DNA from 3 places in the Vibrio sp. STUT-A11 genome. Region 3 is predicted to be linked to each of the others. Evidence: predicted binding sites of a transcription regulator. Region 3 holds the regulator's gene; each other region holds the start of a gene.
The links. Region 3 encodes PurR, which represses purine synthesis genes. Its sites were predicted from a motif close to TNANGNAAACGTTTNCNTNA; they were not measured.
Positions count from the first base shown of each region.

Region 1: the regulator PurR is predicted to act here: its motif matches at 2,433-2,452, upstream of purE (5-(carboxyamino)imidazole ribonucleotide mutase).
Region 2: the regulator PurR is predicted to act here: its motif matches at 4,118-4,137, upstream of OO774_RS11325 (NupC/NupG family nucleoside CNT transporter).

Region 1 covers NZ_AP026763.1:3,317,201-3,325,331, forward strand. The annotation lists gene aroE (shikimate dehydrogenase) at 1-692, opposite strand, end outside; gene hemF (oxygen-dependent coproporphyrinogen oxidase) at 795-1,712, opposite strand; gene OO774_RS15455 (L-threonylcarbamoyladenylate synthase) at 1,761-2,318, opposite strand; gene purE (5-(carboxyamino)imidazole ribonucleotide mutase) at 2,523-3,008, shown strand; gene OO774_RS15465 (5-(carboxyamino)imidazole ribonucleotide synthase) at 3,013-4,140, shown strand; gene OO774_RS15470 (topoisomerase DNA-binding C4 zinc finger domain-containing protein) at 4,208-4,777, opposite strand; gene OO774_RS15475 (DUF494 family protein) at 4,860-5,339, opposite strand; gene dprA (DNA-processing protein DprA) at 5,342-6,451, opposite strand; gene OO774_RS15485 (LysM peptidoglycan-binding domain-containing protein) at 6,435-7,529, opposite strand; gene def (peptide deformylase) at 7,668-8,131, shown strand, end outside.
Region 2 covers NZ_AP026763.1:2,424,661-2,432,791, forward strand. The annotation lists gene OO774_RS11305 (hypothetical protein) at 1-607, opposite strand, end outside; gene OO774_RS11310 (2,3-dihydro-2,3-dihydroxybenzoate dehydrogenase) at 709-1,500, shown strand; tRNA gene OO774_RS11315 (tRNA-Arg) at 1,557-1,633, opposite strand; gene folD (bifunctional methylenetetrahydrofolate dehydrogenase/methenyltetrahydrofolate cyclohydrolase FolD) at 1,838-2,698, shown strand; gene OO774_RS11325 (NupC/NupG family nucleoside CNT transporter) at 2,778-3,977, opposite strand; gene OO774_RS11330 (LysR family transcriptional regulator) at 4,218-5,165, opposite strand; gene OO774_RS11335 (lytic murein transglycosylase) at 5,240-6,211, opposite strand; gene OO774_RS11340 (YcgL domain-containing protein) at 6,257-6,541, opposite strand; gene minC (septum site-determining protein MinC) at 6,739-7,401, shown strand; gene minD (septum site-determining protein MinD) at 7,419-8,131, shown strand, end outside.
Region 3 covers NZ_AP026763.1:2,248,549-2,256,679, forward strand. The annotation lists gene torR (two-component system response regulator TorR) at 30-740, opposite strand; gene torD (molecular chaperone TorD) at 1,005-1,652, shown strand; gene purR (HTH-type transcriptional repressor PurR) at 2,084-3,088, shown strand; cyclic di-GMP riboswitch class I at 3,354-3,442, shown strand; gene OO774_RS10570 (TfoX/Sxy family DNA transformation protein) at 3,559-4,149, shown strand; gene OO774_RS10575 (TVP38/TMEM64 family protein) at 4,332-5,024, shown strand; gene OO774_RS10580 (DUF2007 domain-containing protein) at 5,024-5,347, shown strand; gene OO774_RS10585 (alpha/beta hydrolase) at 5,548-6,351, opposite strand; gene glgA (glycogen synthase GlgA) at 6,478-7,950, opposite strand; gene glgC (glucose-1-phosphate adenylyltransferase) at 7,940-8,131, opposite strand, start outside.

The DNA.
Region 1 (8,131 bases), 1.1 Mb from region 3:
TTAGCCCATTGATTAAAGGTGGTGTCCCCCTTGCCATACATCATGTCATAGCTTGTGCTGTTAGGAGCAAATATTGCTGATGATATTTCAGGAAGTTCGCCACTTAGCGACGCAGACGTTGAGTTGATAATGACGTCGTATTCTTGCGTAATACTACTCATCTCTTTCGCTGACACAGGCCCATAATCGGAAAACAGCGCTGCCAATTCTTTAGCTTTAGAAAATGTACGGTTGGTCACCGTCAATGAAGCAGGCCTTTGCTCAAGTAACGGCAGAATTACTCCTCGAGAAGCACCACCAGCTCCAATGATTAGGATACGAGCGCCTTCTAGAACGACTTGATGCTGTAGTAAGTCTTGCACCAGACCTGCACCATCCGTGTTGTCACCGATGATTTCACCATCATCAAGCTTCTTAAGTGTATTCACAGCTCCGGCAAGTTGGGCACGCTCTGTCAAACGAGTAGCAAATTGATACGCCTGCTCTTTAAAAGGTAAAGTGACATTACATCCTTTTCCACCTTCAGCAAAAAATACGTTCACCGCTTCGATAAATCCATCGACAGGGGCGCATTCGGCTGTGTAAGTCAGTGATTGATTTGTCTGGCGAGCAAAAAGTGTGTGAATAAATGGCGACTTACTGTGCCCGATGGGATTACCAAACACGGCATAGCGATCAACTTGCTGAGTCATTTTCTTACCTTTATTCCTTACCTTAATATAGAGAAAAACAGGGCCATCTGATTAAAGATGACCCTATCACTATCTTTCTATATAGAAAAGGAGATTCAGCGCTTACCAGTCACGTGGTTTTAGGTATCGCTCGTAAAGCTCGGCTTCAGGTGTCCCAGCTTCAGGCTGATAACTGTATTCCCAGCGTGCTAGTGGCGGCATTGACATAAGAATCGACTCCGTACGTCCACCACTTTGCAAACCAAACAAAGTGCCACGGTCGTACACCAAGTTAAACTCAACATAACGGCCACGACGATACAACTGAAACTCTCGCTCACGCTCGCCAAACTCAATATCTTTACGTCGTGCAACGATGGGCAGGTAAGCCTGACAGAAGCCTTCACCCACCGCTTTGATGTAATCGAAACATTTGTCGAACTCCCAATGGTTCAAGTCATCAAAGAACAAACCACCAACACCACGAGTTTCGTTTCGATGTGGAAGGAAGAAATACTTGTCACACCAAGCTTTGTGATCCGAATAGACTTCATCACCAAATGGGGCACAGATGGCCTTCGCGGTATCGTGCCATGACTGGCAGTCTTCTTCGAAAGGATAGAACGGCGTTAAGTCGAAGCCACCACCAAACCACCAAATCGGATCTTCTCCGTCTTTTTCTGCGATAAAGAAGCGCACATTGGCATGTGACGTCGGCACATACGGGTTTTTAGGGTGAATAACCAAAGACACTCCCATCGCTTCAAAACGGCGCCCCGCCAATTCAGGGCGATGCGCTGTTGCTGACGCTGGCATTTCTTTGCCTTCTACATGAGAGAAGTTCACTCCACCTTGCTCAAACACGTCGCCATCACGCAGAACACGTGAACGACCACCACCACCAAGACGCTCTCCCGGCTCACGATGCCAAGCATCTTCGACAAAGACGGCCTTTCCATCTTCTTGTTCTAACTGCTGACAAATGGAATCCTGAAGCGACATCAGGAACTGCTTTACGGCATGCTTATCGATTGCTGACATACGTTATTACCTATTATCTGGTACCTATTAGAAGGCTGGTAGGCAGGGTTAGCCCTGTCTTAATATTTGCGAGGTTTTGGCGTCACGAATTTCACTTGGCTTATCACGACCGCTGGTTTCACCACGAAGAATCGCCACCAGCTTATCACCCAGCTGCTGCTCAACCTCTTCCGTCGTCATACACGGCGGCAAGCCTGAAAGATTCGCGCTGGTAGAGGTTAACGGCTTTCCGAATGCATTACACATCTTTTGCACCAAAGGATGATCAGTCACACGAACTGCAATTGAGTCAAACTGTCCTGAAACCCAATTAGAGACTTTATCGCTCGCAGGCATGATCCAAGTGTAAGGACCAGGCCAGGTGGCATGAACTTTATCTAACTGCGCTTGCGTCAGCTGAGATTCGTCAATATAAGGTAATAGCTGATCGTAGCTGGCAGCAATAAGGATGAGCCCCTTTTCTACCGGGCGCTGTTTTAGTTCCAGTAGCTTTTGGATTGCCTCTGGATTATCGGGATCACACCCAACGCCAAAAACACCTTCTGTTGGATAGGCAATCACTTCGCCTTGCTGTAGTGCATTGAGCACCTGTTCAAAGTTATCCACCGATGACTTCCTGATTATCTGACTGTATTATTTTCTCTGTGCCTAAGTGTACAAAGATTCATTCTCAGAGACTAAAGCAATTTTTTATAAAATGTATCTATACTCTTTACAAAGGCACGCAAACGTTTGCTTGAGATAAAAATCCCCGTATAATGCGCACAAATTTATCAGCTCACCTAATTTTGCAGCTTGAAGGAGTTTGAGATGAAAGTCGGTATCATCATGGGTTCTAAATCAGATTGGCCAACCATGAAACTAGCAGCGGACATGCTGGATCAATTTGGCGTGTCTTACGAAACAAAAGTGGTGTCAGCTCACCGTACTCCTCAACTATTGGCTGATTACGCAAGCAGTGCGAAAGAGCGCGGCATCAAAGTAATCATCGCAGGTGCGGGCGGCGCAGCTCACCTACCAGGTATGGCGGCGGCATTCACGAGCTTGCCAGTACTTGGCGTTCCGGTTCAGTCACGTGCTCTGAAAGGAATGGACTCTCTGCTGTCTATCGTACAAATGCCTAAAGGTATTGCGGTCGGCACATTAGCGATTGGCGAAGCAGGTGCAGCAAACGCAGGTATCCTGGCAGCACAAATCCTGGGTACGCATGATGAAAGTATCATGGCGAAGGTAGAAGCATTCCGCAACGAACAGACGGAAACGGTACTGGCTAACCCAAACCCAGCTGAGGACTAATCGGATGCACGTACTGGTTCTAGGAGCAGGTCAGTTGGCTCGTATGATGTCTCTGGCTGGTGCACCACTGAATATTCAAATCTCTGCTTACGATGTGGGTAGCGGCAATATCGTTCATCCTCTTACTCAACATGTGCTTGGTCATGGTCTGGAAAATGCCATTGAACAAGTCGATGTGATCACCGCAGAATTCGAACATATCCCTCATGATGTGCTCGACATCTGTGAAGAGAGTGGAAAGTTCCTTCCGAGCACAGAAGCGATCAAAGCAGGCGGTGACCGTCGTCTTGAAAAAGCCCTACTCGATAACGCTGGCGTGCGTAATGCGAAATACTACGTGATTGAAACACGTGAAGATTTCGATCTTGCGATTGAGCACGTTGGGATGCCAATGGTTCTGAAAAGTGCATTAGGCGGCTACGATGGTAAAGGTCAATGGCGCTTGAAAGAAGCTTCTCAGGTAGACGCTATCTGGACAGAAATGGCCGAGTGCATTGCTGCAACACCAACTCAAGCCATTGTGGCAGAAGAGTTTGTTCCATTTAACTGTGAAGTATCTTTAGTTGGAGCTCGCGGTAAAGATGGCAGCATTGAAGTTTATCCACTGGCAGAGAACGTGCACACTGATGGTGTACTAAGCCTTTCTACCGCCATTGATGAACCTGAACTTCAAACGCAAGCCAAACAGATGTTTACTGCGGTTGCAGAAAGTCTCGGTTATGTAGGCGTATTAGCCCTAGAGTTCTTCGATGTTGATGGCACTTTACTGGTGAATGAGATCGCGCCACGCGTTCACAACTCAGGTCACTGGACACAGCAAGGTGCAGAAACCTGTCAGTTTGAAAACCATTTGCGCGCGGTTTGTGGTTTGCCACTAGGCAGCACGAAACTGGTTCGCGAAACGTCGATGGTTAATATTCTCGGTGAAGACACTTTGCCAGAAGCGGTATTAGCGATGGATGGTTGCCATATTCATTGGTATGGCAAAGAAAAACGTGCAGGCCGTAAGATGGGCCACATTAATGTGTGTGGAGACTACCCAGGAGAACTTCACCGCAGGCTATGTGCATTAGCCAACGTATTGGATAAAGAGGCTTTTCCTGCTGTGCATAGTTTTGCCAAGCAGTCATAAGATTAAAATCCAGATAAAGAACAACAAAGGGTCGCATCATGCGACCCTTTTTAATGGGTAGTATCGTTTACTGAGCTTGCGTATGCTGACACTTGCGGTTGGCACACTGCAACTTCACCCCACTGGCGAGCTTCTTTTCAACCAGTAAAGTAAAACCGCACTCTTCACAACGGCCTTTGACTGGGGGCTGGTTCACGGCAAACTTACATCTCGGGTAGTTATCACAGGCATAAAATGTTTTGCCGAAGCGTGTTTTACGCTCGACTAAATGGCCTTTGCCACATTCAGGACAAGCATGTAGCTCCTGTGGCTGTTTTTCCGGCTCGGGCTGGTTAATCGATTCAATATGATGACAAGCCGGATAATGACTGCATCCGACAAACATGCCATAACGTCCCTGGCGTAACACCAACTCGTTACCACACTCAGGGCAAGGTACGCCCAGCTCTTTGACGATGTGACCATCATTACTGTTCAGCGCTTTGATGTAATCGCAACCTGGATACTGACTACAGCCGAGAAACGGGCCGTGTTTACCGTGCTTAAGGATCAGCTCTGCTCCGCATTTTGGACACGGTTCATGTTCGAGCGCATGTTCATGGGCAGAGAAAAGGCTGTTGTCGATTTTACTACTCATACTTACCGTTTACTTGAAAGACATACCAAATGGACAAGTTCGCGTTCACACTCAACGGAACACGAACCTGCCGGAATGAGGCTTAGTGAAGGATCCCTTGTTCCTTGGTATATAACAACTCTTCCATCAGCGTATAAGCGTTTTCATTACCCGGTACATTAAACAGTACCATCAGAATGATCCATTTGAGGTCTTCAAGCTCAAATTCGTTTGTTTCCAGCCCCATCACTCGATCAATCACCATCTCACGAGTTTCTGTCGTCAGGACATTAATCTGCTCAAGGAATAACAAAAAACCTCGGCATTCGAGATCCAAACGCTGCATCTCTTTCGCTGTGTAGATACGAGTCGATGACGATGCACTACAAGCCGATATCGCAGAAGATGTTTCACTTTGCTGCAGCGCGGCAAGCTCTTCTAACCAGACAAGGGCTTTGTAGATATCTTTTTGCTGGAAGCCTGCACGAAGCAACTCATCTTCCAACTCGTCTTGTTCGACCTGTAACTCCGCATCGCTATGGATGTAGGTTTCGAATAGATACATCAGTATATCCATCATCATAGCTAGCCCCTCCCCTTTCGAATATAGCCACCTGAAACTGCAACAACATGCCCTGAGAGCTCAAGCTCTAAGAGCTGCATCATGACTTCCTGGACAGGTATATTGGTCCTGTTTGCAAGAATATCAACTGGTGTAGCCTCATTTCCTACGTTAGCTAACAGCTGAGGAAATGGCAATTCTTCTTCAACAATTAAGGTAGAAAATAAATCTCTGCTCTGATTAACAGACCAATCAAGCAATGACTGTATTTCATCGAGTACATCTTTGGTCTTTTCTACGAGGCAAGCACCATTGCGAATCAAATGATTTCCGCCACTGGCATTTTTCGCATTAATAGAAGCAGGCAGAGCAAACACTTCTCGTCCTTGCTCAAGCGCATAACGCGCCGTAATTAAAGAACCGCTTTTCTCTGCCGCTTCGACAACGAACACCCCCAGAGATAACCCACTAATAATTCGGTTGCGACGTGGAAAGTGATCCGGCCTTGGCTTTGCATTTGGGCGAAATTCTGAAATCAGTGCACCACTTTCTGCGACGCGCTGTGCCAACCCACGGTGCCGGGCTGGATAAATATGCGCTAAGCCGGATCCAAGCACAGCAATCGTCCTTCCTCCCGCTTGCAACGCTCCGTCATGCGCATGACCATCAATGCCCAAAGCGAGTCCACTGGTCACAACGAGATCATTATTAACAAAGTCTGCGGCAAAGTGACGAGCGTACTGCAATCCGTCAACACTCGCGTTACGGCTTCCCACCATAGCAATCTGAGGCTGAGATAAACACGTAGGATCGCCTTGCAAAAACAACAGCGGTGGCGGTGCAACAATCTGTTTAAGTAGCGGAGGGTAAAGCGGATCATCTAAAGTCAGAATATGGTGATTCGAAGCGAGCTCTTTCCAATTGAGGCAAGCTTCAACTTCTTTATCGACCGATGCCCAGGCCTGAAGTTGCTTCTGACTTAATCCAAGGCACTGCAGGTATTCATGAGAGGAGTTGATGATGTTTCGAGGCGTATCTTTAGCGAGTAACTGATTCAGTTTGACCCCGCCAACGCCTGGCAAGCAGCTCAGCTTTAGCCAGGCAACAAGGTCACTATCATTGAGTGGCTTCATCTGTGACAGGCACTTCAGCAAGAGGCGAAACGACCGTTACCTCGTTACTAATTGGTTTAGTACTGTTAGTAATCAAAGCCAAGCTGAAGTATTCATAAGGACGAATCACCAGCAATTCACCTACTTTACTTTGGGGCAGAATAATTGCTTTATCGAATAAACCCACCTCTTTTTGGAAGCCATCGCCATCTTTAGCAACCGGATGAGCGTCTTGTTTGAGATCAAACACACTGCCTTGTTTCAGCTTATCCGCCGTCCCTTTATCAATAACAACAACCTGATTGGTTGAACTGAAGTGAATACCTTCGATATTTCCTAGTAACTTCGCAGTGCTACCCTGCGGTGCAGGAAGTGGATAGAAGGTCGTGGAAAGATCTCTGTTATCTATCATCTGGTTTGGTAAAGCGATGTCGTTACGAAGAACTTCCTGCAACTGAGCAGTGATTTTCAACCCTGAAAACGCTTCATACGCCTCTACTAAATCCCCTTTTGCAATCAAGCGCAATGCGGTGATTTCCTTTGAAACGTCTTCACGAGAGAAAGTCTCGACCGGGCGGTAAATCACCCATTCCGTCGCAGTTTGCTCACCGCTGATGTACAACACATCTTCTGCGGTCAAATACCGACTGCCTTTAGAACTGCCGATAACTTTGACTGCATTGTCGAGCGTCTCTTTATCCACCAGTCGGTCAGAACTGAGATAAGGCATCACCAGACCTTCCGCAACCGTCGGCACCGCCTTCTTTTCGGTAATTCGAGCCTGTGGACTGAGTTTTTTTACCGGTTTTAAGCTCAGCACTGGCTGACCGTTCATCCATACCAGAGACAATTTATCACCGGGATAAATCAGATGTGGATTATCTATCTCTGGGTTAATTTGCCACAAACGAGGCCACAACCAGGGACTATCCAGGTACATTGCCGAAATATCCCATAAAGTGTCACCTTTCACGACCAGATAAGTTTGGGGCGCATCAGCTTTGACTGCGAGTGGATCAGAATCTGCATTCGCTGCAGCAGTGAAGGAGAATAATAACGGCAACATCATGCTGGAAACGTTGCGGAAAATGCGATTCATACCCCTCATCCTTGGTCTATTACGCAGTAGTTGGTATGGAAATTAATGCAAGGATGCTGTCATTTAGGTCATAAAATGTCTAGAATTGAGCCAACAAGGTTTGTGCTGTTTCGGCACAGTTCAATATTTCGAGTGAATATGTCTGTATTACAAGTATTAACATTTCCAGATGATCGCCTGCGCACAGTCGCTAAGCCTGTGGAAGAGGTGACACCTGAAATTCAAAAAATCGTCGATGATATGATTGAAACCATGTACGACGAAGAAGGTATTGGCCTTGCTGCAACGCAGGTTGATATTCATAAGCGTATCGTAGTGATTGATATTTCAGAAACTCGTGATGAGCCAATGGTGCTTATCAACCCTGAGATTCTGGATAAGCGCGGCGAAGATGGCATCGAAGAAGGCTGTCTGTCGGTACCGGGTGCTCGTGCACTGGTGCCTCGTGCGGCTGAAGTTACGGTTAAAGCACTGGATCGTGATGGCAAAGAGTTCACCTTTGAAGCCGACGACCTGCTAGCGATTTGTGTTCAACATGAGCTTGATCACCTACAAGGTAAGCTGTTCGTGGATTACCTATCGCCACTGAAGCGTAAACGCAT
Region 2 (8,131 bases), 180 kb from region 3:
TTTCATTATTCTTGATTCGTTCAGACGCGACTTGATAGAAATGATCGGTCTTATTCTTCGCTGCTTTCTTCCAAACTTTAACGTCCTGCATTTCATCCCAGTCAAAAGGCGCTTCCGCCAGATGCACTTGAATTTTCTTGCCCTCAGGTAAAGCTTCGTTGCGCTGTTTTATGGCTTTGAAAAAGTCTCGGTAGACATCTGGCATCCAAGCCATAAAGTACAACGATCCTCTTAGCATCGTATTCAGTTGGCTCTCACTGACCTCCTCTCCTGCGAGATAATCATCTAAAACCGATTGGTATTTAGCATTGCCAAACTCCACCACCACATGATTCACTTGCTCGGAAAACGCTGGTTTAGACACTAATTTGGTAGCATAACGAATAAACGCCTCGTTCCAGTGATAATCGCCAATCGCAACCAAGTGATGCGTTTCAAATGCCTGCATAATGACATCATCTGCAACTTTTGCTTGCTCTACAACTTGGACGACTTGCTGTTGCGCTAAATCGACCTTGGCATAATGAGGCAAATATTCACAGCCAGCCAAACTCACTAATCCCAGGCTTAATAGCCACGGTTTTACTTTTCGCCCTACTTTACTCATGACTTAATCATTTCCTAGTTAACAAGGTGACAACGATAACAAAAATAATTATCATTTTCACAAATCAAATTTAAAATCTGTATCACGAAAAGGATGTTTAGATGAATGAAAACCGTTCAGAATTCCACGGTAAGTTGTGTCTGGTTACTGGCGCTGGTCAGGGAATAGGCCTAGCCTGCGCTAAAAGTTTGTTAGCGCAAGGCGCACACGTGATTGCCTGTGATGTTAGTGAACAGACGCTAATGAATTTGATGAGTTCGATTCCTGACGAACAACAAGTCAAAACAACCTTTTTGCCATTTGATCTGGCAAGTCCTGAATCTATCCAATCAGCCTGCCAACGTTTAGAAAAGGACAAACTCATTCCTGAATATATTGCGACCTGTGCAGGCACCTTACACCTTTCCCCTGTTCTTGACCTGCCTTTGGATGCCTTGAACAAAACACTGGATGTAAACCTAAAAGGTACTCTGCTTTTAACCCAATCTATGGCTAAGTTATTAGTTAAAAGCGGGAAAAAAGGCGCTATCGTAGCGGTAGGTTCAAATGCAGCCGATACTCCAAGAAGCAATATGTCTGCTTACTGCACATCTAAAGCCGGGCTCCACATGTGGATACAGTGTTTGGGGCTAGAGTTGGCTGAACATGGTATTCGCTGCAATATTGTCAGTCCGGGGTCAACCAGAACTCCAATGCAGGAGCAAATGTGGAATGAGTCTTACGGTGAAAAAGAAACGATTCGCGGCAACCTGGAATCGCATCGTATTGGCATCCCGTTGAATAAAATAGCCGAAACCAAAGACATCACCAATGCGATCGAGTTTCTACTCAGCAACAAATCAGGGCATATCACCATGCATGATTTAAGAGTCGATGGCGGTGCAACTTTTTAGCGGTATAAACGACAAAGCCCCGACAACTCATCGAGTTATCGGGGCTTTTGAATAAATGGCACGCCCTATAGGATTCGAACCTATGACCACATCCTTAGAAGGGACGTGCTCTATCCAGCTGAGCTAAGGGCGCGCTACAGGGAAAGGATTATACGAGTTAAAATGGGTAAATCAACGGCTTTTAGTAACATTCTGATCTGAATGCCTAAAAAAAGGTCACTGAAGCAGTAGATGCTCAAAAACGACCCAGGGCAAACGTTTGCGTATGGATGTTAAATAGAAATTCTGCGACAATGCGCCGCAGATTATCTGCCTTCTAAAATTTATAAGGAAAGTCATGACTGCTCAAAATATAGATGGGACTCTCATTTCCCAAACTGTTCGTTCTGAAGTTGCAGCACGTGTAAAAGCTCGCGTTGAAGCTGGATTACGCGCCCCTGGTCTTGCAGTTGTTCTAGTTGGTGAAGACCCAGCTTCTCAAGTTTACGTGGGCAGTAAGCGCCGCGCTTGTGAAGAAGTGGGTTTTGTTTCCAAGTCTTTTGACCTTCCGGCATCAACCACTGAAGCAGAATTGCTAGCGTTGATCGATGAGTTGAACAATGACAACGAAATTGATGGCATTTTAGTTCAGCTTCCACTTCCTGCTGGAATTGATAGCACTCATGTTTTAGAGCGTATTCATCCAGAGAAAGACGTGGATGGCTTCCACCCTTATAACGTAGGTCGTCTTGCTCAGCGTATCCCTAAACTACGCTCTTGTACGCCGAAAGGTATTATTACCCTGCTCGACCGCTACAATATTAATCTTCGTGGTAAGCACGCGGTGGTAGTTGGAGCTTCAAATATCGTTGGTCGTCCAATGACACTTGAGCTGCTATTGGCCGGCTGTACAACGACGACCTGTCACCGCTTTACTAAAGACTTGGAGAGCTACGTTCGTCAAGCTGACGTTGTCGTTGTTGCTGTAGGTAAACCAAACTTCATTCCTGGCGAATGGATTAAGAAAGGCGCTGTGGTTGTCGATGTAGGTATCAACCGTCTTGACTCTGGTAAGCTGGTTGGCGACGTGGAATACGATAAAGCACGTGAAAGCGCGAGCTTCATTACTCCAGTACCGGGTGGCGTTGGCCCAATGACAGTAGCAAGCCTGATTGAAAATACTATGCTGGCTTGTGAGCAGTTCCATACTGAAAAGTAATGGCAGAATACTAAGTACGAAAAAGGCTCCTGGATAAGGAGCCTTTTTTCTTTATGTGGTGTAAATTTAGTCTAAATCGTTAAAGACTCAAAATCACACCGGCAATGGATGCACTCATCAAGTTCGCCATCACACCTGCGACAATCGCGCGGAATCCATGCTTAGACACGAACGCACGCTTCTCTGGCACCAATGAGCCCAAACCACCAATGAGCATTGCCATGCTTGAGATGTTCGCAAAGCCACATAGTGCAAAAGTCACAATCGCTTGAGAATGGGCACTTAGCTGCGACTTCACTTCTGCAAGTTGAATAAAAGCAACAAACTCATTTACTACGATTTTATTCCCGATCAGAGACCCTGCTGTGATCGCCTCTGCCCATGGCACACCTAACAGCCATGCAACTGGCGCAAATACGTAGCCTAAAACGAGTTCGAAGCTTAATGGCGTGCCAATAAGATCGCCAAACCATCCCAAAATACCGTTAAGCAATGCAATCACACTGATGAAAGCCAACAGCGTGCCACCAACTGCAACCGCGATACGAACACCCGCCATCGCACCATCTGCCAAAGCTTCGACCACATTGGTTGCTCGTGGGATTTCAACTTGGCTAAGATCGATTTCATCAGCTTGGTTTGTGTCTTCCGGCATCAGAATTTTAGCCATCAACAAACCGGCAGGAGCAGACATAAACGCCGCCGCGATCAGGTAATTTAAGTCTACACCCAAAGATGCATAGCCGACCAACGTACCACCAGCAACCGAAGCCAACCCACCAGTCATTACTGCAAAGAACTGTGAATCCGTCATGTGCTTTAAATAAGGCTTAACCATTAATGGCGCTTCAATCGTGCCAACAAAGATATTGGCTGTAGCAGATAAAGACTCGGCACGCCCAATGCCTAACAGCTTTTGGATACCACCACCGATAAAGTTAATCATCCTTGGCATAATACCAATGTGATAAAGGCCAGCAATCAGCGAGGAGAAGAAAATGATGATGCCCAGAACATTAATCGCGAAAGTGAATCCGCCTGTCGCCAAATTGCCGAATAAAAACGCGATGCCTTCCTGACCATAGTTGATTAAGTTCGATACAACGCTGCTCACTGAGTTTAGAGCGTCTCGCCCTGCTGGTACATACAGAACCAATAGTGCAAACAATACCTGTAAGGCAAAGGCAAGTGAGACGGTTCTGATCTTTATATTTTTTCTATTTGTAGAAAGTAGCCATGCTACGAAGAGTATGGCTACGATACCAATAAGTGAGTTCATAAATTGGGTCCGACAGAAGGGGAATGGTAAAGGCGTCGGATTGTATAGCGGACTCAAAATGCTGCAACTTGAGGTTGTTAACAGTGTGAAAAGTTTCAGTGGTCAATATTCAAACTAAACATTAAGCCATTGAATTTAATAATGATAAACGTTTGCTTTTTGTTATTATTTCCATATGGAAAAATTGTTTATAGATTCAGAAAAATTTTTGCGACAAAAATCACCTTATATATACAATCGTCATGACTTAGGAATGGAGATATACGGTGCTAATCTTTGATCCCAATGGCAAGGGTTACCGATCTTCTGTTTTATAAAGTTGATCACCGCAGATATTTTTTTCGGCATGTGCTGTCGGCTCGGATACACCGCATAGAAAGGCATCGACTGGCTGGCTTTCCATTCAGGGAGCAATTGAATTAGCTTCCCAGTTCTGAATTCATCGCCAAGCAAATACGTCGCGAGATAAGCAATTCCCCACCCTGCGATTGCAGCGTCGCGAACCGCTTCAGCAAGATCCACAGAATAGTTACCAGAAACTTTTACATTTAGTTCCTGCTGGTCTTTTGTAAATGCCCATCCGGTGTAATCACGCTCCCAGCTTCTGTAGATCAGGCAGTTGTGCAAAGATAGATCGTCAGGTTCCACTGGCTTATCATGTTTAAGCAGGTAGTCTGGGGACGCCGCGACAACAAACTGGCAATCCGTTAATCGCTGGGCAATGTACCCCTCGGGCAAGTGTTCATTGTTGGTTACCCATAAATCCAAGCCCTCAGCTAACATATCCACCTTATAGTCGAACAAGTGCACTTCAACCTCAAGTTGAGGATACAGTTCCCTTAGCTCCTGAATGGCAGGAATGATATGTAACGTGCCGAATGATTGCGATATGCCCAACCTTACAAGCCCAGCCACTTCATCTCTCTGGCTTTCCATTTCCAGCGTGGCACTGCTGACGGCCTGAACGACCTGCTCACAATGATAATAAAAGGTTTTGCCCGCTTCAGTCGGAGTAAAACTTCGCGTGGTGCGTTGCACCAGCTTGATACCAAGTGAGTTCTCTAATTGGCTAAGTTGTTTACTCACATGGGAGACGGATACGCCGAGGCTTTTTGCTGCCGCCGTAAAGCTTTTGTGTTTGATCAATGCCGAGAAAATGACCATTTGAGCAGCGCGTTCAGATAACACAAATTACCTCGATTTAAATGCAGTAAAAACTAAGGGCTCCGAAGAGCCCTTAAGAACGATAATTTATTCAGGAACTAGTATGTGATGCGATCAGCTAAGTGGCTAACAGCTAGAGCGAAGTAGTAAGAGCGGTTCCACTTCATCAACACATTGTAGTTATTGTAAACCAGATAAGTTCGACCGTTTTCATTGTCAGGCATAATCAGCCAAGCTTTGATATCGTCATCCAGTTTAGGCAACGGGCTGCCATCAAACTTAGTGATACCTAATTTACTCCACTCTTGCAGGTACTTACCTTTCTCTTCGGTTCGTCCTTCTAAGTTGCGATCAATGCCTTTCGGAACTTTTACCTGACGTCCCCAGGTGTAATTGTCATCCCAGCCAGATTTGCTCAGGTAATTCGCTGTTGAAGCAAACACGTCTGCTTTGGTTTGCCAGATGTCTTTCTTGCCGTCGCCGTTGCCATCCGCTGCAAAGCGGAGGAAGGAGCTTGGCATAAACTGACACTGCCCCATCGCACCAGCCCATGAACCTTTGAAATTCTCAAGTTCAATATGGCCTTGATCCAGAATCTGAAGGGCAGCCATGGTTTCTTTACGGAAGAACTCTTCACGGCGACCTTCAAATGCCATGGTAGAAAGCGCATCGATGACACGGAAGTTACCCGTAAACTTACCGAAATTACTTTCCACGCCCCACAACGCAACAATAAAACGTGGCTGAACGCCGAAGGTCTCACCAATGCGTTTAAGAGCCGTGTAGTGCTCTTTGTATAATTCTTTCGCTTGCTTCACCTTCCACTCAGGGACTGCACGCGGAATGTACTCATCCAACGTCAGTTTTTTCTCAGGTTGGTTTCGGTCCGCTTTCACCGCTCGTGGTTTATATTCAACATTAGCGAAAGCGGCGCTGATGACCTGCTCGGAGATGCCTTGAGCGCGCGCTTCTGCACGCAACTTATCTAGGTATTCCTCAAAACCTTCACTACTTGCAAAAGCTGAGGCACACATGCCAACGCTAAGCAGTGTAGCCAGTATTTTTTTCATATTTCCCCTCCTTGAGCAAGGCAGAAGTCTCAGCAAGATATGGAATTATTTCCTGTCTTTTTGCTGAGCTTTTTGTTCTTTATATTTTTCTAACAGATTTTCTGGTGGTGGTGGAACTTGAAGGAAGAAACCGTCATTCAGCAGCGAAACTTTCACTTTTTCAATATCCACCTGTGCCAATGTACGACCATCAAGTTTAATCGTCATGACAGCGATAGGCTTACCGAACATCTGCATCAAGGTGTCAGGAACCTGTGAAAAGTCGTCCTTTTTCGGAATATAGAGATAAGTACCTTCTTTTTTAGAGCTTTTATAAATAGAACAAAGCATGACACGCCTTTTATGCTGATTTACCCGTTTTATGTACGGATTTAGTTGGAAACGTAAAATTGCCGCAAACTTAATAGCAAATTTGAGATTAATTCACCGAATTGCTTGCTAGAGAACTTGCTGCGTCAAAAGATGAAATATAACATGATAGGCCTAGTTTAAGGCAACGCTCTTTCAACAGAGGCAACAAGTCCACGATGACCCATTCACCAGACCTTAAAGGTAGCAGCTTTACTTTGTCAGTTTTACACCTTTCTGACAGCAAGATAGAAAAAACTATCGAATTTTTGCAAGAAAAAGTGTCACAGGCACCGTCTTTCTTTGCATCGGCACCTTTGGTTATCAATATAGCGAAAGTCGAAGGCGACATTGATTTCCCCAAACTCAAGCAAGGCATTGCCGACGCTGGGTTCATTCCGGTCGGTGTAGCGGGCTGTAAAGATAAACGTGTACAGAACCTTGCTTCTGAAGCTGGCTTCGCCATCATGTCTGCAAGTAAATCGCCAAGTCAGGCACCCGCTAAAATGGCGCCGACTAAGTTCGTTCGTACGCCGGTTCGCTCTGGTCAACAAATCTACGCGAAAGACGGTGATTTAGTGGTACTAGCACATGTTAGCGCAGGGGCGGAAGTTATTGCCGATGGTTCTATTCATATTCACGGAACTTTGCGCGGACGCGCAATTGCAGGCGCAAGTGGGCAGCATGAAGCGCGGATTATTTGCCACGATTTACAAGCAGAACTAGTATCTATTGCTGGAGATTACTGGTTAAGCGATCAAATTGAGAGTGAGTATTGGCAGCAGAAAGTAATGATCAGTAAAGCCGAAGAATCATTACATCTCGAAACGCTCACGATTTAGTATAAAAAGGAAAACAAATGGCACGCATTATTGTAGTAACGTCTGGTAAAGGTGGCGTCGGTAAGACCACTTCAAGCGCAGCCATCGCCTCTGGCTTGGCTCTAAAAGGCAATAAGACAGCGGTAATCGATTTCGATATCGGTTTGCGTAACCTCGATCTTATTATGGGTTGTGAGCGCCGTGTCGTTTATGACTTTGTGAACGTCATCAACGGTGAAGCGACGTTAAACCAAGCGCTGATCAAAGATAAGCGCACTGAAAACTTATTTATTCTTCCTGCATCTCAGACACGCGATAAAGACGCACTCACTAAGGATGGCGTGCAGCGTGTGTTTACAGAATTAGATGATATGGATTTTGACTTCATCATCTGTGATTCACCAGCAGGTATCGAGCAAGGTGCTCTAATGGCGCTCTACTACGCGGATGAAGCCATTGTGACCACCAACCCTGAAGTCTCATCTGTACGCGACTCAGACCGTATTTTGGGTATTCTGGATTCGAAATCTCTACGAGCTGAGCAAGGTTTAGAGCCAGTGAAGCAACACCTTCTGTTGACGCGTTACAACCCGATGCGCGTAAACCAAGGTGAAATGCTGAGTGTTGAGGACGTTGAGGAGATCCTTCACATCCCGCTACTGGGTGTGATTCCTGAAAGCCAAGCGGTGCTTAACGCATCAAACAAAGGTGTGCCAGTAACATTTGATGAAGAGACAGATGCGGGCATGGC
Region 3 (8,131 bases):
CTCCTTTTGTTGAGCTTGTTTTTTGGGTATTAATCCCCGGCAAACATGTAGCCTTCGCCATGAACCGTGACAAAAATTTGTGGGTTCTTGGGATCAAACTCCATCTTGGCACGCATACGCCTAATTAATACATCTATGGTACGGTCATTGGGCGCATCCACACGATGACTGATCATATTCAAAATACGCTCACGACTCAGCACTTGATTCGGATAAGACGACAACGCCACCAAAAGCTCGTATTCGGCTTTGGTTAGTTTTACTGGCTCACCATTGCGGCTCAACGCTCGACGTTGAATATCAAACGTCCACTCGCCAAAACGAACAATATGTTGCTCGTTGGTTTCGTTTGTCTTGCTTGTCCCATTGCGTGCGGTCGAAATACGCCACAGCAAGTTTTTAACGCGAACTAATAACTCACGAAGTTCAAAAGGCTTGGTGACGTAATCGTCAGCCCCCATTTCCAGGCCAACAATTTTGTCGATGCTATCCGTGCGTCCTGTAACTAATATGATACCAATATCCGATTGGCTGCGTAATTCGCGCGTAAGCATCAGGCCGTCTTCACCCGGCAAATTAATATCCAGCATGATAAGATCAACATCGCCAGCTTGCAGTACCTCACGCATTTGCGTGCCACTCTCTGCTTCACTGACTATATAACCTTCATTTTGAAAATAACCCGCTAGCTTACTACGCGTTACAACATCATCTTCTACGACTAATACGTGATAGCTCATTTACACCACTTTCTGTCATTGATCATTCGAGATGTATTCTATTCATAACTATTAACATTTCTAGTCATAGGCGGACTAAAAAGCAAGATTTAGTGATTTTGTTGATTCAAAACAAGCTTACCAAGCCCTGTTAACAAATGGACATATTTCTCTATAAAACATCATAGTTATAGTTACTGCTGTTCATTTTAATTGATTACACTTAAAGGATATCTGAATTTGATTTTGTGGTGCCAGAAATAGAGCATCATTCAGGAGCCTAAAATGCAAGAAGTGAAAGCTTTTAATGAAAAACGTGCCGAAATTTACTGGTGGTTTTCTAGCTTATTCGCCAAAGAACTAACAGACAAAGAATTGGAGACTTACCATAGTGTCGAAATTCGTAGCTTTTTGGCGGGCTTAGGTGAAAATGAATCTCTCAAGCCCTCGATAGATAACCTTGTAGACGCACTGAACCGCCTACAAGACCGCGCAGATGCTCAGCTAGAGCTTGCTGCGGACTTTTGTGAGCTGTTCTTAAAAACCGAAAAGTACGGTGCGCTTCCCTACGCTTCTATGTACATTGGCGAATCTGGTTTGCTCAATGACAAGCCAGCAGAAGAGATGGAAAAGTTGATGGCTGAGTATGGTGTCCAAGTTGACGACAATCTAAAAGAACCAGCCGACCACTTAGCGGTAGAACTGGACTTCTTGGGTAACATGATCATCCGCTCTAATGAGTTTGAACAAGAAAAACATATGGAAGCAGCCTTCGTTAAACAAAATGCATTTATCGAAGGTCAACTCATGTCTTGGTTACCACAATTCTCGCAAAAGTGTCAGCAATTGGATGACTTTGGCTTCTACGCCAGCGTCGCGCAACTATTAATTGCATTTTGTAAACTGGACAGCGCTTACCTTCTTGGTGAATAATTGCCGCCTGTTTTAGGGAGCCTGGCTATTAGGTTCCCTATTTTTTATTCGTTAACTATTAAAATTGTTCCAAGCGCTCGCTTTCTAGCAATCAAAATGTGACTTCAGAGACACAAAACCATTGCTGAAATTATTGCCAGCCTGCTCGCATAGGGCTAAAATGTGAACGCAAACGATTAAATATGATTTTATGTAAACCGCTGAAATAAAGCGGTTTTTGTGTTTTCTTAATAGGTTGATGACCTTTCTTCACTCGGTTGAAGAAAATGAGCATTATCGACCGCTGTTGCTACTTACCCTCTACCGACTTCGGAGTAACCACTGCTAAACAGACTCAGCGCCATTGTTAATGTTGCGCTAAGTTTACACAAACACTCAGCACTAGGTTTATCTTCCACGGTATATTAGTAGCTCGATACAGGACACCATTTATGGCCACTATAAAAGACGTTGCTCGATTAGCCGGCGTTTCTACCACCACTGTTTCGCACGTTATCAACAAAACGCGCTTTGTTGCAGAAGCAACGCAAGAAAAAGTAATGAAAGCGGTTGATGAGCTTAACTATGCACCAAGTGCGGTTGCTCGTAGCTTAAAATGTAACTCAACGCGAACTATCGGTATGTTGGTAACGCAATCTACCAACCTATTCTTCTCTGAAGTTATCGATGGTGTAGAAAGTTACTGCTACCGCCAAGGCTACACACTTATCTTGTGTAACACTGGTGGTATTTATGAAAAGCAACGAGATTACATTCGCATGCTCGCCGAAAAGCGTGTCGATGGCATACTGGTGATGTGTTCCGACCTGACAGAAGAGCTGAAGCAAATGCTTGACCGTCACGCTGATATTCCAAAAGTAGTCATGGATTGGGGTCCAGAAAGCTCGCAAGCAGACAAAATCATGGATAACTCAGAGGAAGGCGGTTACATCGCGACTAAGTATCTGATTGATAACGGTCATACCGATATTGCTTGTTTAAGTGGTCACTTTGAAAAACTCGCATGCCAAGAGCGGATTGCTGGATTCCGTCGAGCAATGGCAGAAGCAAACCTACCGGTAAACGAAGACTGGTTTTTTGAAGGTAACTTTGAATGTGATACCGCTGTTTTGGTCGCAGACAAAATTACCGCAATGGCAAAACGCCCAACAGCCGTATTCTGTTTCAATGACACCATGGCGTTGGGTCTCATGAGCCGTCTACAACAGAATGGCATTAAGATTCCTGACGAGGTATCCGTCATCGGTTACGACAATATCGAGTTGGCAGAATACTTTTCGCCACCGCTAACAACGATCCACCAACCAAAGCGTCGTGTCGGTAAAAATGCCTTCGAGATTCTGCTTGAACGTATTAAAGACAAAGAACACGAAAAACGCATTTTTGAAATGCAGCCAGAGTTGGTCGTTCGAAATACAGTGAAAAAACTCAATTAATGACCAGTAAGCGCTCACCTGAGCGCTTATTTTTTGTCCGGAAAAATAACTTTATCACCCTTTTGTTCACTTTAGTCAGCAAACGCTTTATAAGTTACTGTTTTTTTTAAACACGATCCACCTCACATCGCCTCAAACTTGTGCTCAGCCTTCAATCTCAAATACGAAACTAAACCCATAAAACATGGTCGTTTTATTGAAGCAATATCACAATTTGATCTCTGAAATGTGATGTTAATTCAAGATAAAAAGTATTCTCTACCTGTCACGCACAGGGCAAACCATCCGAAAGGGTGGGACGCAAAGCTTCCGGCCTTAACCATTCGATAAATGGAAGGTAGCGGGGTTACCGATGGCAAATATGCATATAATGAGTTTACCCTTTAATGACATTGTGCTTGCATGTATTTGCTACTCTCTCGGACCTGACTTTTGGTGGCGTAATATTAATTACACCGAGATAACACATCATGGATAAACCGATACTCAAAGATTCTATGAAGCTATTTGAGGCACTTGGTACGATCAAGTCGCGCTCAATGTTTGGTGGCTTCGGACTTTTCGCTGATGAAACGATGTTTGCACTGGTTGTGAATGATCAACTTCATATACGAGCAGACCAACAAACTTCATCTAACTTCGAGAAGCAAGGACTAAAACCGTACGTTTACAAGAAACGTGGTTTCCCGGTCGTTACTAAGTACTATGCGATTTCCGACGACTTATGGGAATCCAGTGAACGCTTGATAGAAGTAGCGAAGAAGTCGTTAGAACAAGCCAATTTAGAAAAAAAGCAGCAAGCCAGTAGTAAACCTGACAGGTTGAAAGATCTACCCAATTTACGACTAGCGACAGAACGAATGCTTAAGAAAGCTGGTATTAAATCAGTAGAACAACTTGAGGAAACTGGCGCATTAGGCGCTTACAAAGCGATACGTGATACGCACTCCGCAAAAGTAAGCATTGAGTTGCTATGGGCTTTAGAAGGGGCGATTAACGGCACTCATTGGAGCGTTGTTCCCCAATCTCGAAGGGAAGAGCTAAAAAGTGCGCTCTCTTAGCCGAAAGAGATAAACCTTTTCGATGTATAAAAACCGCAGTTTCGACTGCGGTTTTTTTTGAAATTTTTTCCAGCCTCAAACTGTCTGTTATTTTGTATATCAAATGATTGTTATGAGTACCATATTTAACTACTGGTACCTGTTAACGTTTTAGAGCAAGGCTGTTCTTCTGGAGTACGACAATGAATAAAAAACTGGTTTTTGGGTTAATACTGCTGTTAACGATAATTTTATTAGCCGTTAACTTTAGCCAGTACCTCACTTTAGAGAACGCTAAAGCCCAGCAAGACGCACTTAACGCCTATATCGATCAACGGTTTGTCTTTGCTGTTACGCTCTATTTCGTCGCTTATGTCGCGATCACCGCGTTTTCTATTCCCGGTGCAGCGGTCGTCACTCTGTTAGCCGCTGCTCTATTCGGCTTTTGGACTAGCTTACTTCTCGTCTCATTTGCCAGTACGATCGGGGCAACGTTAGCTTTTCTGAGTAGTCGTTACTTATTACGAGATTGGGTACAAACAAAATTTGGTTCAAAGCTCAACGCGATTAACCAAGGCGTCAAAAAAGACGGGGCATCTTACCTACTCTCATTACGATTGATCCCTGTATTTCCTTTCTTTCTAATCAACCTATTGATGGGATTAACCCCGATGTCTGTTGGCCGATTTTATTTGACCAGCCAAATAGGTATGCTTCCAGGCACCGCTGTTTATCTCAATGCAGGTACTCAACTGGCAACGATTGAAAGCCTCTCTGATATCGTTTCACCGAGCGTGTTAGCTTCATTTGCGTTGCTTGGGCTTTTTCCTATCATTGCTAAATGGCTGATGAATAAATTCAGACCCACTCAAGTGCAGCCAAATGGAAACTCTTGATGAAGATATTTATTGCGAAAAACCCGGCAGAAGCGCATATCGTTTGTGAGTTGCTGAAAACAGAGCAAATTTTTTGTGAAGTACGAGGAGAAGGCATTTTCGGATTGAAAGGAGAGTTACCATTCGGCGACGATACCGACCCTTACGTTTGGTTATTGAATCCAGAACAGAAGATGAGAGCCTTGGCTATTATTGAAGCCTATCAAAAACAGACACAGCCAAACACCTATCAAGATTGGACATGCCCTAAATGTTCGGAACTCAATGAAGGCCAATTTGGCGCGTGCTGGCAGTGTGGCTATCAGATAGATGAAAGGGGATAGGTAGTTAAGGGGATGGGTAGTTAAGGCGATAGGTCCTAGATCCTAGGTCCTAGGTCCTAGGATTGCTCGCGGGGACTTCGGTGTTTTTATTGAACGTTGGTATTTGTTGTTTTGGAATACGGTGCGCTTCGCTTACGGAAAACTGAATACAGCAAGAGAGCTAGAGCTCCCCTAGGGCCTAAAACCTAGGACCTTATAGATTACGCAACTAACGTTTGTTGCTTGATGAACTCAATCGAGTACTGATTAAAATCCTCTGGACGTTCTACATTACAAACGTGGCCGCAGTTGGGGATCTCGCGAAGCACACTCAGTTTATGTGCCGCAACCATCTCTTTCACCGGTTGGATGAACATGTAATCTCTGTCCCCCATCAAGTAGAGGGTTGGAATCGCTAATTCTCTGTCTTTAAAGTACTTCATTAACGGGTTCACATCCGCCGCCAAAATAAACCAACGCTTAAACTCTTTTTGACAGAGCTTTTTAGCTTCTCTTATAAACAGGTGCCGAGACTCGCGTTGATTACGCTGTGGCATCACAATATACGCGAACAACTTGTACAGCCACATGTAAGGCAAGATATGTTTGCCAAAGTTACCCAGTTTAACGAGTATTTGTGATCGTGTATTGAGGCGAGTAACCGCACCACCTAACACCATTGAATCCACTCGGTCAGAGGCCAACTCGGCAAGATTTCGCACAATGATCGTACCTAATGACATCCCGACAAAATGCGCAGACTGGATTTTTAAGTGATCCAAAACTTTTAAGATATCTTGAGTCACTTCCGTGAACGTATAGCGACTGGTCATCAATTCTTTCAATAACTGATTTGACTTCCCATGTCCTCGCAGATCTATCAGCACTAAATTAAAGTGCTGTTTATAGGCTTTAATTTGCTTAAACCAAATTGAAGAACTGCCACCAGCACCGTGCACGAAAACCACCCACTCATTACTGGTGGGATGCAAGTAGGTTTTATGGAAAAGTAGCGGCTCAGTCATATACCAGTAATAATAGTATTGTTATTAAATTAGAGGGTGCAATCCTATCACATTAGGGTTACACGCGATAATAAAGGCACCGCTTTAGGTGCCTTTTGTTACAATTTTAGATTAGTGCAAATAATGTCAATGCGGAAAAGAAAACGTTAATGCTGAGTGGTAAAGCTGCAAATATTCTTCTGCAGCTTTACGCCAGCAAAAATCCTGTTGCATTGCATGCAGTTGAACCCGTCTCACTTCCTCAGAGTTTTGTGCATATAGTAACAATGCCCTGAGCATGGTTAACAACAAAGCTTGCGGTGTTGGATCATAAAATACAAAGCCCGTCGCATCAGACGGGTCAGCATCATAATCATTGACACTGTCTTTTAGACCCCCAACGCCTCGCACAATAGGCAAAGTACCATAAGCCATGCTGTAAATCTGATTGAGTCCACACGGCTCAAATTCAGACGGCATCAAAAAGAAGTCAGACCCAGCTTCAACCAAATGAGCCAGCTCATTATCATACGCTTCAACGAAGACAAACTTATCTGGGAACTGTTCAGCAACTTCGGATAAATGTGTAGCAAGAACAGGATCTCCCGTCCCGACTACAACTAATTGGACGTCGTGCTTTAGAAAGTCCGTCAACACTGGCAGCAAATAATGTAGCCCTTTCTGCATTGTCAGGCGACAAACCATGCCAAACATAGCACAGTTGTTCTCGGCCAAGTTCAGGCGTTGTTGCAGTGCTTTTTTACAAGCACTTTTGCCTTCAACCATACTTTGTTCACTGGGTTCAAAATTCAGTGGCAAATAAGCATCTGTTTTAGGGTTCCAGGCACTGTAATCACAACCATTGAGAATACCGACTAAATCATTCGCTCGTTGTTGGAACTCCCAAGCCATTCCATGACTACCAAGCTCTGTCTGCAACTCTTCGGCATAGGTAGGGCTAACTGCGTTGATTTTATCCGCGTTTAATACACCCGCTTTAAGCATCGCGATGTGCGTTGAACTAACCCCTGCATCGGGTACATTTCGACTGTGAAACTCACGCAGGCATTGCACCTCATCGTAGCGAAACACGCCTTTAAACACCGCATTATGAATCGAGATCACGCTGCGGATATTTGCATAAAACGGGTCTGAGCCGTATCGATGCTTCAACAAAAATGGTACAAGGCCAGTGTGCCAATCATTGGCATGGACGATGTCAGGTCTGAAGTCCAGCTTAGGTAGCATGTCTAAGCAAGCCGCACTGAAAAACGCAAAGCGCTCACCATTATCTGAGTAGGCTTCATTATTCTCAGCGTACATTGATGGGCGATTAAAGTAAGATGGGCAGTCAATCAGGTAAACTGGCGTATCACTAAGATACAGCCTCAGTACTCGATACTCGGTGTGCGGCCACGAGGTTAGCTGTGTCTCTAACAGCACCTCCGCCTCAGCCAGCCTTTCAATACCATGGTATGCAGGAATGGTAATACGTACATCTTGCTGAAGACCGTGAAGCGCTTCCGGCAGTGCCTTGGCTACATCAGCCAAGCCACCACTTTTAATCAATCCTTCGACTTCAGACGCTACAAACAGAATAGATAAGTTGTTAGTAGCCAACTCGTGCTCCTTTAGGAATAACCACAATACCATCATCCGACACGTGGAAGAACTTCTTATCTTCTTGAAGGTTCACCCCAATTTGCGTGCCAGGTGCGATATCGGCGTTCTTGTCCACAATTACTCGACGTAAAACACAGCCTTCACCGATTTTGACGTCACCCAAGAGTATACATTCGCT